One region of the Acidovorax sp. FG60 genome, then DNA from elsewhere that is predicted to be linked to it. Evidence: predicted binding sites of a transcription regulator. Region 1 holds the regulator's gene; each other region holds the start of a gene.
The links. Region 1 encodes HrcA, which represses chaperone genes, less so after heat shock. Its sites were predicted from a motif close to TTAGCACTCNNNNNNNNNGAGTGCTAA; they were not measured.
Positions count from the first base shown of each region.

Region 2: ACODS0_RS14690 (co-chaperone GroES) is a predicted target of HrcA. The motif match lies at 1,781-1,807, and genes of this name have one in related genera.
Region 3: rpoH (RNA polymerase sigma factor RpoH) is a predicted target of HrcA. The motif match lies at 989-1,015, and genes of this name have one in related genera.

Region 1 covers NZ_JBMDJC010000009.1:226,629-231,689, forward strand. The annotation lists gene recN (DNA repair protein RecN) at 1-649, opposite strand, end outside; gene ACODS0_RS15635 (NAD kinase) at 652-1,548, opposite strand; gene hrcA (heat-inducible transcriptional repressor HrcA) at 1,577-2,581, shown strand; tRNA gene ACODS0_RS15645 (tRNA-Ile) at 2,633-2,709, shown strand; tRNA gene ACODS0_RS15650 (tRNA-Arg) at 2,916-2,992, shown strand; gene greB (transcription elongation factor GreB) at 3,071-3,637, shown strand; gene ACODS0_RS15660 (RelA/SpoT family protein) at 3,709-5,061, opposite strand, start outside.
Region 2 covers NZ_JBMDJC010000009.1:27,449-32,509, reverse strand. The annotation lists gene ACODS0_RS14700 (mannose-1-phosphate guanylyltransferase/mannose-6-phosphate isomerase) at 1-1,126, opposite strand, end outside; gene ACODS0_RS14695 (DUF2304 domain-containing protein) at 1,131-1,502, opposite strand; gene ACODS0_RS14690 (co-chaperone GroES) at 1,895-2,185, shown strand; gene groL (chaperonin GroEL) at 2,363-4,015, shown strand; gene ACODS0_RS14680 (TonB-dependent siderophore receptor) at 4,164-5,061, opposite strand, start outside.
Region 3 covers NZ_JBMDJC010000001.1:484,139-489,199, forward strand. The annotation lists gene cutA (divalent-cation tolerance protein CutA) at 1-335, opposite strand, end outside; gene rpoH (RNA polymerase sigma factor RpoH) at 1,046-1,987, shown strand; gene ACODS0_RS02200 (Bug family tripartite tricarboxylate transporter substrate binding protein) at 2,104-3,141, shown strand; gene ACODS0_RS02205 (SCO family protein) at 3,275-3,892, opposite strand; gene cyoE (heme o synthase) at 3,901-4,803, opposite strand; gene ACODS0_RS02215 (COX15/CtaA family protein) at 4,800-5,061, opposite strand, start outside.

The sequences.
Region 1 (5,061 bases):
CATGTGAGAGGCGTTTATGTTGTGCGTCGAGTTCTTCCCATTCGCCATCAATGGGTGCGAGCTTGTCCACCTCGTTGATCTGCCATTGCAGACGCTCACTTTCCTGCTGCAAATTAGCCTGGGCCAGGCGTGCTTGCTCCAGGGCTTTTTGATCCTTTCGCCATTGTGCCCAGAGCGCTGCGGTTTCTGATGTGTGCACCCCTGCAAATGCGTCCAGCAGGCCGCGTACCGAGTCGGGTCTTGTAAGGCTTTGCCAAGCATGCTGCCCGTGGATGTCAAGCAGGCTGTCTCCCAAAGTCCGCAGCTGGGCAGCAGTGGCTGGGGTGCCATTGATCCAAGCCCTGCTTTTGCCCTGAGAGTCCACGGTCCGACGCAAAAGCAACAGCTCATCAATGTCAAAACCCGCGTCCTCGAGCCATGGCTGGAGATGGGGTGGGCAATCGAACTCAGCGCAAAGATCCGCTTTGTCAGCGCCTTCGCGAACCACACCTGCATCGGAGCGTGCGCCCAAAACGAGTTGCAGTGCATCAATCAGGATGGATTTCCCAGCGCCTGTTTCTCCCGTCAGCACGGTGAAGCCGGAACTTAGGTCAAGTTCAAGCGCTTGAACGATCACAAAATCGCGCAGGGTAATCCGCCGGAGCGCCATGGTCAGGAGCCCCCTTCGTTCCAGCGCAATTTTTTGCGCAGGGTGGCAAAGTAGTTCCAGCCTTGAGGATGGAGAAACCGCACGCAGTGCTCTGACCTTTTCACCAGAATGCGGTCACCATGTAGCAGTGAGGCCAGTGACTGCATGTCAAAGTTGGCACTGACATCCCGGCCACTCACAACCTCAACCGCCACCTCGGTGGCATCCGACAGAACAATCGGTCGGTTGGAGAGCGTATGAGGGGCGATGGGCACCAGCACCCATCCAGGAATGGAGGGATGAAGCATGGGGCCACCGGCTGACAGCGAATACGCCGTTGACCCTGTGGGTGAGGCGATGATGAGCCCGTCTGCGCGTTGGTTCGCCACAAATCGGCCGCCGACCTCGACCCGCAATTCCACCATGCCTGAAGTCGCGCCTCGGTTCACAACGACATCGTTCATCGCGAGGGCTTCGAAGACGACGCGCTCGTCGCGCACGACCGTTGCGTGCATCAGCGGTCGCAAGTCTTCCTCGTATTCGCCCTGGAGCATGGGGGGCAGAGTGGCCTGATAGGTATCGAAAGGAATGTCGGTGATGAAGCCAAGCCGTCCCTGGTTGATGCCGATCAGGGGCGTCCCAAACCGGGCGAGCCGCCGACCTATGCCCAGCATGGTGCCGTCGCCTCCGACCACCAGGCCCAGATCGCATCGACTGCCTATCTCGTCTACATTCAGGACTGGATAGTGTGTGAGCCCGGTGTTGCTTGCGGTCTCAGCTTCCAGCATCACTTCGCAACCCTGGCGTTCAAGAAAATGGGCGATGTCTTCCAGGGCCTGGCGGGAGCTTTCACCGATGGAGCCCGCCGAAGAAGCTTGGTACTTGCCTATCAGTGCGACATGGCGGAAATTGGACGTCATCGCGAAATTACATCATTAAAATCATTCCATGCTCGATGACCGTGCCAAGTTGTTGCTCAAAGCGCTGGTCGAGCGCTACATCGCCGATGGGCAGCCCGTCGGATCCCGCACGTTGTCGCGCGCGTCTGGGCTGGATTTGTCTCCAGCCACTATCCGTAACGTCATGGCGGATCTGGAGGAGTTAGGGCTGATCGCGAGTCCCCACACCTCAGCCGGTCGCATTCCTACTGCACGAGGTTATCGGCTGTTTGTGGACACCATGCTGACAGTGCAGCGGGACCCTCTGACCCCTCCCCAGCTTGCGCCCGAACAGCCGCAAAAGGTGATCGCCAACGCTGCCCAGTTGCTATCCAATCTTTCTCAGTTCGTCGGTGTCGTTATGGCACCACGCAGAACATCGGTCTTCCGCCATATTGAGTTCTTGAGGCTGTCCGAGCGGAGATTTTTGGTCATCATCGTTTCGCCCGAGGGCGACGTTCAAAATCGAGTGATCTTCACGGACGTGGACTACTCCCAGTCGCAACTCATTGAGGCTTCCAACTTTCTGAACGCGCATTACGCGGGGCTTGCGATGGAGCAAGTGCGTGAGCGCCTGAAATCTGAGGTGGATGTGCTGCGCGGCGAGATCGCTTCGCTCATGCAGGCTGCGGTGAATGTGGGGTCTGAGGCTTTGTCCCAAGCGCAGGACGAGGTCGTGATTTCTGGTGAGCGCAACCTGCTGGCGGTCAGTGATTTCTCCAGCGACATGGGCAACTTGCGACGTGCTTTCGATCTGTTCGAACAGAAAACCCAGATTCTGCGGTTGCTGGATATCTCCAGCCAGGCCGAGGGAGTGCGCATCTACATTGGCGGTGAAAGCCATGTCGTGCCTTTTGAGGAGCTGTCCATCGTCAGTGCTCCGTATGAGGTAGACGGCAAAGTGGTCGGGACGCTGGGCGTGATCGGCCCCACGCGCATGCCATATGACCGGATGATTCAGATCGTGGACATCACATCAAAGCTGGTGTCCAACGCACTCAGCCATCGCAAGTAAAGCCCCTACAATACGGCGCTTGCCCCGTTGTATAGCGCTGGAGCATGGCTTGGGGCGTTAGCTCAGTTGGTTAGAGCAGAGGACTCATAATCCTTTGGTCGTTGGTTCAAGTCCAACACGCCCTACCACCCATTCATTCGAATGGGCGATCATCACGATCACGGCCAGTTTTCTTGTCGCAATGTGCGCCTTTCTTCTTTTGGAGTCTCTGGAGTGCATTACAATTGCGGCTTGCGTTGAATTGAGCTTTTGCTGATCAGGCCCATGTGGCAGGTGATAGTAAAAATGTTGATTTCAGGGGTTGCCAAGAAATCATGCTATAATTCGAAGCTTAGCGGCTGTAGCTCAGCTGGATAGAGTACTTGGCTACGAACCAAGGGGTCGTGGGTTCGATTCCTGCCAGCCGCACCAATGTTTAAAGCCTGCAATCGAAAGATTGCAGGCTTTTTCATTTGTCAAAGCGTTTCTCGCTGACGGGGGAGATCTTCCATGAGCAAGGCCTTTACCAAAGAAACCGATGCTTCCGACGAGGATGAATTGGTGTTGCCTGCGTTGCCTGCGGGCGGCAAGAACTACATCACTCCGGCAGGATACGCGCGCCTGCGTGATGAGTTGCTGGACCTGATTGACAACGAGCGGCCCAAAGTGGTCGAAGCCGTGCACTGGGCTGCCAGCAACGGTGATCGGTCTGAAAATGGCGACTATCTCTACGGCAAGAAACGTTTGCGAGAGATTGATCGGCGCATCCGCTTTCTCACCAAGCGGCTCGAGATTGCCGAAGTGGTGGATCCCAGCCTGCATGCGGGCAGCAATCAGGTGTTTTTCGGCTCCACAGTCACGTACATCGATGACGAAGGTATAGAGCGCACGATCACCATCATGGGCATCGATGAGGCAGACAGCCGGGAATCGCAGGTGAGCTGGATCTCGCCGGTGGCGCGTGCGCTCTTGAAGGCCCATGTGGGTGACGAGGTGATGCTGCCTACGCCAGGAGGCGTGCGAAGCCTTGAAGTGGTGGCAGTGCAGTATCCGCAGCGCGCCGCGCATGCGGACTGAGCGGGGTCCGCAACGCCGCTTTACGCCAAGCCCAGCATGGGTTGATTGCGCCGCTCAGCGCTGTGAAGTGCTTACGTGGCCCGCGGGGTGATGCGTGCAGCGCGAATGACGGCCTGGGTGCGCCGCAAGTTGCGCAGTGCGGTTTCGAGGTGGGTCTGATCTCGCACCGCCACAATGAAGCGCAAGTCCGTGGTGTCGAGGGCCGCCTCGTCATCCATATCCACATGGGTGATGTCAGCTTCTGAATTGGCCAGTTCAGCGGCCACGCGGGCGAGCACACCTTTGCCGTTGGTGACAGTCACCACGACCCCGGTTTCGAACATGCGCGTGGGCTCGTCCGACCAGTCCACCGCAATGAAGCGCTCGCTGTCCTTGTGCTGCAGCCGCTTGGCCACCGTGCAGTGGGCGTTGTGCACCACCAGGCCCTCGCCACGGCCCAGATAGCCCACGATGCTGTCGCCAGGTACTGGGCGGCAACAGGATGCGTACTGCACCGAGGCATTTTCGCTGCCATCCAGAGTTACCGCTCCTTGCGAAAGCGTCTCGTGGGATGTGTAGCGCTCCCGTGTCATGAGCAGCGCATCAGGACGATGGCCGTGTTCGGACATCAGCACCATGAGTCGCTTGGCCACGATGCTGGCGATGCGCCTGCCCAGGCCCAGGTCCGTCATCAGTTCGCTGCGGGTGCGGTTTCCTGTAAAGCGCAGCAGTTTGTCCCACATCGGTTGGGTCTCTGCGTCCTGGGGAGGGAGCTGCTCCAGGCCTTCCGCCCGGATGGCCTGGGTCAGCAGCTTCTCGCCCAGGCCTTCCGATTCGGTCTGTGCCAGCGTTTTCAGGTAGTGCCGGATCTTGGAGCGTGCGCGGCCCGTGCGCACAAAACCCAGCCAGGCCGGGTTGGGCGTGGATACCGGGGCTGTGATGATCTCCACCACATCGCCATTCTTGAGTTCGGTGCGCAGGGGCACTTGCTCATTGTTGATTTTTGCCGCCGTGGTGCGGTCGCCAACGTTGCTGTGGATGGCGTAGGCAAAGTCCACCACGGTAGCTCCGCGAGGCAGGGCCATGATCTGGCTCTTGGGGGTGAAAACGTAGACAGCGTCCGGGAACAGGTCCACCTTGACATGGTCCCAGAACTCGGCGGCATCGCGGGTCTCGTTCTGGATGTCCAGCAGGGACTGCAGCCACTTGGTCCCTAGTCGCTCGGCCGATGTGCCATCGCCGTCCTGCGCCTTGTACAACCAGTGCGCGGCCACACCAGCCTCGGCGATGACATGCATCTCGTCCGTACGCATCTGGAATTCGATGTTCACGCCGGAAGGGCCCACCAAGGTGGTGTGCAGGGATTGGTAGCCATTGAGCTTGGCGATGGCGATGTGGTCCTTGAACTTGCCAGGAACCGGCTTGTACATCTGGTGGAGCACGCC
Region 2 (5,061 bases), 200 kb from region 1:
TGCGATGCGTTTGTGTCAGGGCGTGGCCCGCTTCACGCAGCTTACCCACGATCTGCTTGACGTCCTGGGTTTGGCGTTTGTCTGCCACCAGGATGGCGTCGGCGGTTTCCACCACCACGATGTTGTCGAGCCCCACGCCGGCCACCAGGCGGCTACTCGAAAGCAGCAGCGAGTTGGAGCAGCCGTGTTGAATGGTGTCGCCCACGTGCGCGTTGCCGTGCGCGTCTTGCTCCCGCACCTGCCACAGGGCATCCCACGCGCCCAAGTCAGACCAGCCAGCCTGCAGCGGCACCACGCAGGCTGGGATGCCCAGGTCGGGGCGGGTGGGCAGCCGCTCCATGACGGCGTAGTCAATGGAGTCTGCGGGGCATGCGCTGAAGGTTTCGGTGGATGGGCGGATGAAGTCCGCATCTTTTTGAGCACCTGCCATAGCGGCCGCGCACGCTGCAAAGATGTCGGGCCGACAACTTTGAAGGGCCTTGAGCCACACGCTGGTGCGCACCATGAACAGGCCGCTGTTCCACAGGTAGTTGCCAGCGTCCAGGTAGCTTTGGGCGCGCTCTAGGTCGGGCTTTTCGGCAAAGCTGGCGATATGGTGTGCACCGCCCCCCTTCATTGATTCGCCGCACTGGATGTAGCCGTACCCAGTCTCAGGCCTGTCGGCCACGATGCCAAAGGTCACCATGGCGCCGCCGCTGGCAATGGCAAACGCTTGCTCGATGGCGTTGTGAAACGCGGGCAGGTTGGCTATCACATGGTCAGCGGGCATGGCCAGCAGCACCGGGTCCCCGCCTTCGGCCTGCGCTTGCAAGGCGGCCAGGGTCAGCGCGGGTGCTGTATTGCGGCCCGCAGGCTCCAGCACGATGCGCGCGCCGTGTATGCAAGCCTCCATCAGCTGGCTAGCCGCCAGAAAGCGGTGCTCTGCGTTGCAGACCAGCACCGGCGCCTTCGCCACGGGGATTTGGTTCAGCCCTTGCAGGCGCAGGGCCGTGTCTTGGAGCATGGTGCGCGCACCGGCCAAGGCCAAAAACTGTTTGGGATAGGTTTCACGAGACAGTGGCCACAGGCGCGTGCCGGAGCCACCGCACAGAACCACGGGCAACAACAAATTCAGAGATTCAGTCATAAGGCTAGAGCGGGTCTTGATCTTGAGGGGCCTCGGTTGGCTTTTGAAGAAGGTCGGCCTCCAACAGTGCCAACCGCTGGTTCAACCGGCGCACATCGCGCTCAATGCGGGTATTGACCATGTCGCTGTGCAGGGCCTTGATCAGCAAGACCATGCACACCAGCAACAGCAGCAGCGTGGGGGGGTAGCTCACGCCCAGCAGCAGAGCCAGCCAGTCGATCAGCCCGGGCGATGCCCCCAGCACAGCCGCAGCCCCTGCCACCACCACCCAAAACAGGCCGTGCATGACGTACAGATGATCTCTGCGGATCAGATACAGAATCAGCGCAGCAAGGCCAATGCCCATTAGCGCGGTTGTGAATTGCAAAGACACCATCAGATTCCTGGACGGGTAAGGCTCTGCGCACCCACATCACAGATATATGTATACATATATGTATGCGAGCTGAGAGCAAGAAGAGATGGTTGGGCCATTGCAACCCCGGGAGTTGCGCACGCGCGCTTGACGCAAAACCCACCAACACACGTCCTAAAGATTGTAGGTGCTTGGTCGTTACACACTGCTGCGAAGCCCCCCATTCAGCGGTTCGAACCGTAAGCAAATATCTCAGACGTGCATCCGGGCTCTTGAAATGGGCCGGAATGCCCGTATCATTAGCACTCACCGCAGACGAGTGCTAACACCGCCTCGGCTGCCGGAAGTTTGGTAGCGCCTGGGGCTCCAGGCGCTGAGTACGTCAGCTTTTTACTGAAAACAGGAGCATTGCAATGAACCTTCGCCCTCTGCACGATCGCGTGATCGTCAAGCGTATCGAAAGCGAAACCACGACGGCCTCCGGCATCGTGATCCCTGACAACGCCGCTGAAAAGCCCGATCAAGGTGAAGTGCTGGCCGTCGGCCCCGGCAAGAAGAACGACAAGGGCGACGTGATCGCCCTGAATGTGAAGGTCGGTGACCGCGTTCTGTTCGGCAAGTACTCGGGCCAGACCGTCAAGGTCAACGGCGATGAGCTGCTGGTCATGAAGGAAGACGATCTGTTCGCAGTTGTGGAGAAATAAAGCTACTGCGCAGGCGCCAGGCGCCAGGCGTCGTTGCGCGGTGCTCGCAATCCTCACGTACAGGAAGTACGTTCCGGTTGCTGCGCTCCGTGCGCCTAGCCTGACACCTGCTCGCTACGCTTTCTTTCCCCACAACCCGTTATCCGTTTAACGATTTTCAGAATTTAGGAGCCAAACATGGCAGCAAAAGACGTAGTTTTCGGCGGCGAAGCCCGCGCACGCATGGTTGAAGGCGTGAACATCCTGGCCAACGCGGTCAAGGTGACTCTGGGCCCTAAGGGTCGCAATGTGGTGCTGGAGCGCTCGTTCGGCGCCCCTACCGTGACCAAGGACGGTGTGTCCGTGGCCAAGGAAATCGAACTCAAGGACAAGCTGCAGAACATGGGCGCCCAGCTCGTGAAGGAAGTGGCCTCCAAGACCAGCGACAACGCTGGTGACGGCACCACCACCGCCACCGTGCTGGCCCAGGCCATCGTGCGCGAAGGCTTCAAGTACGTGGCCGCTGGCATCAACCCGATGGACCTGAAGCGCGGTATCGACAAGGCTGTGACGGCCCTGGTTGCCGAGCTGAAGAAGGCTTCCAAGCCCACCACCACCTCCAAGGAAATCGCCCAAGTGGGTTCGATCTCCGCCAACTCCGACGAAACCATCGGCAAGCTGATCGCTGACGCCATGGACAAGGTTGGCAAGGAAGGCGTGATCACCGTGGAAGACGGCAAGTCGCTGGACAGCGAACTGGACGTCGTGGAAGGCATGCAGTTTGACCGCGGCTACCTGTCGCCCTACTTCATCAACAACCCAGAAAAGCAATCCGCGATTCTGGACAACCCCTTCGTGCTGCTGTTCGACAAGAAGATCAGCAACATCCGCGACCTGCTGCCTACGCTGGAGCAAGTCGCCAAGGCTGGCCGTCCCCTGCTGATCATTGCCGAAGAAGTCGAAGGCGAAGCCCTGGCTACGCTGGTGGTCAACACGATTCGCGGCATCCTGAAGGTTGTGGCTGTGAAGGCTCCAGGCTTTGGCGACCGTCGCAAGGCCATGCTGGAAGACATCGCCATCCTGACGGGCGGCAAGGTCATCGCTGAAGAAGTGGGCCTGACGCTCGAAAAGGTGACCCTGGCCGACCTGGGCCAAGCCAAGCGCATCGAAGTGGGCAAGGAAAACACCATCATCATCGACGGCGCCGGTGCTGCTGCTGACATCGAAGCCCGCGTCAAGCAAGTGCGCGTGCAGATCGAAGAAGCCACGTCCGACTACGACCGCGAAAAGCTGCAAGAGCGCGTGGCCAAGCTGGCTGGCGGTGTGGCCGTGATCAAGGTCGGCGCTGCCACCGAAGTCGAAATGAAGGAAAAGAAGGCCCGCGTGGAAGACGCACTGCACGCTACCCGTGCCGCTGTGGAAGAAGGCGTTGTGGCCGGTGGTGGCGTGGCCCTGCTGCGTGCCAAGCAAGCTGTGGGCGACTCGGTCAAGGGCGACAACGCTGACCAGGAAGCCGGCATCAAGCTGGTGCTCAAGGCCATCGAAGCGCCTCTGCGCGAAATCGTGAACAACGCTGGTGGCGAAGCCTCGGTGGTGGTGAACGCTGTGTTGGCCGGCAAGGGCAACTACGGCTTCAATGCCTCGAACGACACCTACGGCGATATGCTCGAACTGGGCATTCTGGACCCCACGAAGGTCACCCGTACGGCCCTGCAAAACGCTGCCTCCGTGGCATCGCTGCTGCTGACGACCGAAGCCATGGTTGCTGAAGCACCCAAGGACGAGGCCGGTGCTGGCGGCGGCATGCCCGACATGGGTGGCATGGGCGGCATGGGCGGCATGGGCATGTAATGGCCGGCCGCTCCGGGTGGAACCCAGGTTCTGCCCGGTAGCCCCAAAAGAAACCCCGCAGGTTGCAAAACCTGCGGGGTTTTTTCCTTGCCGGGCCGACATCCACGGGTGAATGCCGCCGGTGCAGCAGATCGCCCCGATGGGTCGGTCAGAACCTGTAGGTCGCGCTCAGCACCACATTGCGCCGTGCCGCCCACCAGCAGTCACCACGCGCCAGACAGGTGCTCATGTACTTCTTGTCGGCCAGGTTGCTGATATTGAGCGCGTAGCGCCAGTCCTGGCTGTCGTAGGCCAGCAGCGCATCCACCACACCGGCCGCCGGAACCTTCGGCCCCGTGCCGTCGCGGAACGACGACAGCCAGCGGTACCCCGCACCGGCCGAGAAGCCGCGCACGCCGCCAATGGAGAACCGGTACACGCCCCACACGGCCGCCTGGTGGCGCGGCAGGTTTTCCAGCAGCGGATCGACGTCCGTGTAGTTGTAGTGGGCGGTCAGGTCAAACGCCGTCGCCACGCGCGCCTTGTATTCCAGCTCCAGGCCCTTGTTGCGGGTCTGGCCCACCTGCAGCGAGTTGTCGGGGTTGGTCGGGTCGGCCACCTTCTGGTTCTTTTCCTTGAGGTCGTACACCGCCGCCGTGAACTGGGTGGTGCCGCCTGAGGGGGCATATTTCACGCCCACCTCGATCTGTTCGCCCTCCAGCGGCTTGAAGCGCTGGCCCGAGGCATTGGTGCCGCTCACGGGGCTGAAGGATTCGGCATAACTGATGTAGGGCGTCCAGCCGCCCCCCAACTGGTACATCACACCCAGGCGTTTGGTGGTGTCGCTGGTGCGGTCATCGGACTGGCCCGCCAGGCTGTTCACGGCGCGGTCATGGCGCAGGCCGGCGATGAAGATCCAGTTGCCCCACTTCATCTGGTCCTGCACATACAGGCCGCTTTGGCGCTGCACGTTCTCAGGCCGTGCGATGAGCGTCGGGTTCAGAACGTTGCCGTACACCGGGGCGTAGGCATCGATGGGCGTGTTGTACGCATCGTCGGCCTCGTTC
Region 3 (5,061 bases), on a different contig from region 1:
GTAGCGTGGGCCACCTGCGCATCCACCCAGTCAGCATATTCCGCAGACCCCTGCAGCGCGTGCGTGACCAGCTGCGGCAGCGCATAGGGATGCTGCGCCCGCAGCAGCGCCAGCAGCGGGTGCAGCGCACGGGGCACGGTCTTGCACACCAGCCGGAGCTCGCGGTCCTCCTGCAACGCGCCCTGCCAACGAAAGTAGGCCGTGATGGGCTCCACCTGCACACAGGCCGCCAGCCGCGCCTGCAACACCAGCTGTGCCAGCCGCCGCGCTTCCGCTTCGGTGGCCACCGTGGTAGTGACAACGAGAATGTCGCAAAGTGCGGTCGGCTCAGTCATGCGCGTCTCCCGAAGGCGTTGGGCGGTGCAGTCTGCCATAGCGGGGGATGCAATGCCAGCGGCGCGAAACCGCCAGGGATCCTCTGTACGAATCGAGCGGTAAGTGTGCGCTGCGGATCAGGAGGGGCTGCCAGGCGCAAGACGCAGCAATAGCCGTAGCTATTGCGAGTACTTGCAACACCGCAGACCACGCGAGTCCGCAGATGCACACGGTGCGGTGATTCGTGCAGAGGGTCCCTAGGGATGTCCTGCACAACCCTCGCGAGGCGGTGGTAGTGCGGATCGGGTGGGGCGCAAGGCGTCTTTTGGCAGCCAATAGACGGGCTATTGGCAAGAAAAGCAACGCAGCGAAACGCCCGGGGCCGCGTATCACAGACCATAGGGAGTTATGCAGGTCATCCCTAGATCATGAAAACACTGTTCTATTTGTCGCAACAATCGGAAAAACTTGGCTACAAAGGGCTGGAACCCTGAACCCAGAACGCGCTCTGACAACGAAATACTGCGTTCATCGCGGCCTCTGCAGCCATAAAATTTCTTTTTGAATCAATGGCTTAGCAGAACCATCCAACCATATCGCGTTCGGATTCCTGGGCCAATGGTCCAGGCGACAGGCAGGCAGCATCGCCCACAACCGGAGGGGAACTCCTGGCTTAGCACTCTGTCCTATGGAGTGCTAATATCATGGCTTAGAGGAAAGGATTCCCGGAATGAACATTCAATCTGGAACCGCTACGACGACTTTGGCGCCCGCCAACCCCTGGGCGCTGGTGCCCCCATTGGGCAACCTGGACGCGTACATCTCCGCCGTCAATCGCCTGCCGCTGCTCACGCACGAAGAAGAGCAGACCTACGCTCGGCAGCTCAAGGACAACAACGATCTGGACGCCGCCGGTCGGCTGGTGATGTCGCACCTGCGTCTGGTGGTTTCGATTGCGCGCCAGTACCTGGGCTATGGCCTGCCCCATGGCGACCTGATCCAGGAAGGCAATGTGGGCCTGATGAAAGCCGTCAAGCGCTTTGACCCCGACCAGGGCGTGCGTCTGGTGAGCTATGCCATGCACTGGATCAAGGCCGAGATCCACGAGTACATCCTGAAAAACTGGCGCATGGTGAAGGTTGCCACCACCAAGGCGCAGCGCAAGCTTTTCTTCAACCTGCGTTCCATGAAGCAGGGGTTCAAGGCCGATGCGTCTGCCGCTGATGCGGCCACACACCGCGATACGCTGTCGGACCACGAAATCGACACGGTGGCTGCGCAGCTCAACGTCAAGCGCGAGGAAGTCATCGAGATGGAAACCCGCATGTCGGGCGGTGATGTGCTGCTGGACCCCGCACCCTCCGACGATGGCGAACAGGCTTTTGGGCCGATTGCCTATCTGGCCGACGCCTCGCACGAACCTACGGCCATGATCGAGTCGCGCCAGCGCGATGCCCTGGCCACCGATGGCATTGCCACGGCGCTGGACAGCCTGGACGGCCGCAGCCGCCGCATCGTGGAAGAGCGCTGGCTCAAGGTCAACGATGACGGTACGGGCGGCATGACGTTGCACGAGCTGGCAGCTGTGTATGGCGTGAGCGCCGAGCGCATCCGGCAGATTGAAGTGGCTGCAATGAAGAAGATGAAGAAGGCTCTGGCGGAGTACGCCTGAGCCTGAGGGCGGCGGGGTTAATATCCCCGGCTGCAGAAGTTGCCTCACGGGGCCCCAGTTCTGGGGCCCCGTGTCGTTTTGGCCCCTGAATGTTCTTGTTGAGGAGACCCCTTCCCATGTTGTCGTCACGTCCTGTTGTTTCTCGCCGTGCGTCTACGCTGCTGATTGCCCTGGCAGCCGCCTCCCCCTGGGCTCTCGCCCAGAACGCCGCCAAGCCCGGTGCCGCAGCAGCCGCCGCGCCCCTGGCATGGCCCACCAAGCCGCTCAAGATCATCGTGGGCTTTCCGGCCGGGTCTTCGCCCGACCTCACGGCGCGCACGTTCAGCGAGCCGCTGTCCAAGGCCCTGGGCCAGCCGGTGATCGTGGAAAACAAGGTGGGCGCAGGCGGCAATATTGCGGCTGATGCCGTGGCCAAAGCGCGTGATGACCACACCATCGGCCTGATGATCAACGGCAACATGACCATTGCCAAGCTGCTGAACCCGGCCGTGCCCTACGACCCGCTCAAGGACCTGGCACCGCTGAGCCTCATCGGCACATCGCCCCTGATCCTGACAGCACCCGTGAGCCAACCCGGGGTGCCCGCCAACAGCAGCGCCCGCGACTTCTTTGTGGCAGCCCGCAATGGCGGCGACAAGTGGAGCTATGGCACGCCCGGCGTGGGCACGGTGGGCCACATTGGCACCGAGTTGCTCAAGTCGCGCAGCAACATCAACCCGGTGCATGTGCCCTACCCGGGCTACCCACAGGTGGCCACCGCCATGCTGGGCGGGCAGTTGCAGATGGCCTTGCTGCCCCCGGCCCTGGCGCAGGCCCAGGTGCGTGCGGGCAAGCTGCGCGCGATTGGCGTGACGTCTTCCGGGCGCAGCCCGCTGGCACCCGATGTGCCGAGCCTGGTCGAGGCCGGCATCAGCAACTTCAACCTGGAAATCTGGAATGCCTTTGCGGCGCCTTCGACCCTGCCCAAGCCCATCCAGGCCAAGCTGGCGGCGCTGATCAGCGAGATTGCGCGCAGCGAAGAGGTGCGCGGCAAGCTGTTCCAGCAGGGCTGGCAGACGGTGGGCTCGTCGCCCGAGGGGCTGGCCAACCGCGTGAAGGCCGACACCAACTTGCTGGGCGGCGTGATCGCGATGCGCGGCATCAAGGCGGAATAAATCTGCGCGACGGAAACGCCGCACGCCTTTGCTGCTAGCAAACATCAACCCGGGTCTGGCCGATGCGCCTGCCCGGGTTTTTTGTTGCAGGTGCTGTCAAACCAGCAGGCGGACTGGCGGGCCCGCAGAAACCTCAGCCCGCCTCGGCCAGCAGTGCCTTGACGTCTGCCGCCAGGGCCTGCGCGCCACTGCCATAGCGGTTATAGATGCGCAGGCGCCCCGCCGTGTCATACACGTAGCTGCCCGCCGAGTGGTCCATGGTGTAACTGGTGGGCGTTTTGCCATCGACCTTCTTGTAGTAGATCTTGAAGTCCTTGGCGACCGCAGCCAGTTGCTCTGGCGAGCCATACAGGGCCAGAAAACTGGGATCGAAATTGGCCATGTAGGCCTTGAGCACTTCCGGCGTATCGCGTTCGGGGTCTACCGTGACGAAGATGCCCTGCAGGCGGTCGCCGTCCTTGCCCAGCATCTTCTTCACCTCGGCCAGCTCTTGCATGGAGGTGGGGCACACGTCCGGGCACTGCGTGAAGCCGAAGAACACCACCACCACCTTGCCCGCAAAGTCCTTGAGGTGTCGCGCCTGGCCGTTGTGGTCGGTCAGCGGGATGTCACGGGCATAGTCCGCACCGGTGATGTCCACGCCACGAAACTCTGCCTTTTTCTCGGAACAGGCACTAAAAATGCCCGCAGCGCTTATAGACAAAGCGCTAACGGCTATCGTTTTAAGAGCACTTCTTTTCAGCATGGTCATGGCGGTCTTCACAGCACGTAGTGGTCCACCAGGAGGGCGGCAAACAGGGCGCTCAGGTGGATGAGGGAAAAGCGGAAGGTCTTGCGCGCGAGCGCGTCCGAATAGTTGCGCCACAGGGCAAAACCGTAGCCGCAGAAGCCTGCGCTCAGCACCACCGCGGCGGCCAGGTAGATCCACGAGCTCATGCCGTAGACGAAGGGCATCAGGCACCCGGCAAACAGGATCAGGGTGTACAGAAACACCTGCAGGCGGGTGAACTCGTTGCCATGGGTCACCGGCAGCATGGGCAGGCCAGACTTGCGGTAGTCCTCCACCCGGTACAGGGCCAGCGCCCAGAAGTGAGGAGGCGTCCACAGAAAGATGATGAGGAACAGGATGAGCGCTTCCGGGCCGACATCGTTGGTCATGGCCGCCCAACCGAGCACGGGCGGCATGGCGCCTGACGCACCACCAATCACAATGTTCTGCGGCGTAAGGGGCTTGAGAATCACTGTGTAGATGACCGCATAGCCCACAAATGTGGCGAACGTGAGCCACATCGTGAGAGGGTTCACCCAGAAGTACAACAGTGCGGACCCCGCAGCACACAACACGGCAGAAAACAGCAGCGTCTGGGCGTTGGACAGCTGGCCTTTGGCCGTGGGACGCCAGGCGGTGCGCTTCATCTTGGCGTCGATGCCCTGCTCCACGATGCAGTTGAAGGCGGCGGCAGCGCCCGCCACCAGCCACACCCCGGCACAGGCCAGGGCCATCAGCCCAAGTTGCGAGGCCGACGGAAGCCCAGGCACAGCCAGCACCATGCCAATGAGGGCACAAAACACAATGAGCTGGACCACGCGCGGCTTGGTCAGCGCATAGAACTGCGCAATGCGCGACGGCGTAGAAACAGCGGCGGGGGCAGCAACACTCATACGGAAACTCTCGATGCACCCGAAGGCGCGGAAAACTCTTGCGGCGCGGACACCGCGCGGCTGGACACCAAGGCCCAGGTCAACACCACCACCAGCGCCGCAGCGCCACCGGTATGCAGCACGGCGGCCAGCAGCGGCCAGTCCAGCACCACGTTGGAGAGGCCGGTGGCCAGTTGCAGCAGCGCCAACGCGGCCAGCCAGCGGGACTGAACCCGGAGCACGCCCGCCTGGCGAAGGCGCCAGCAAACGATGCCCAGG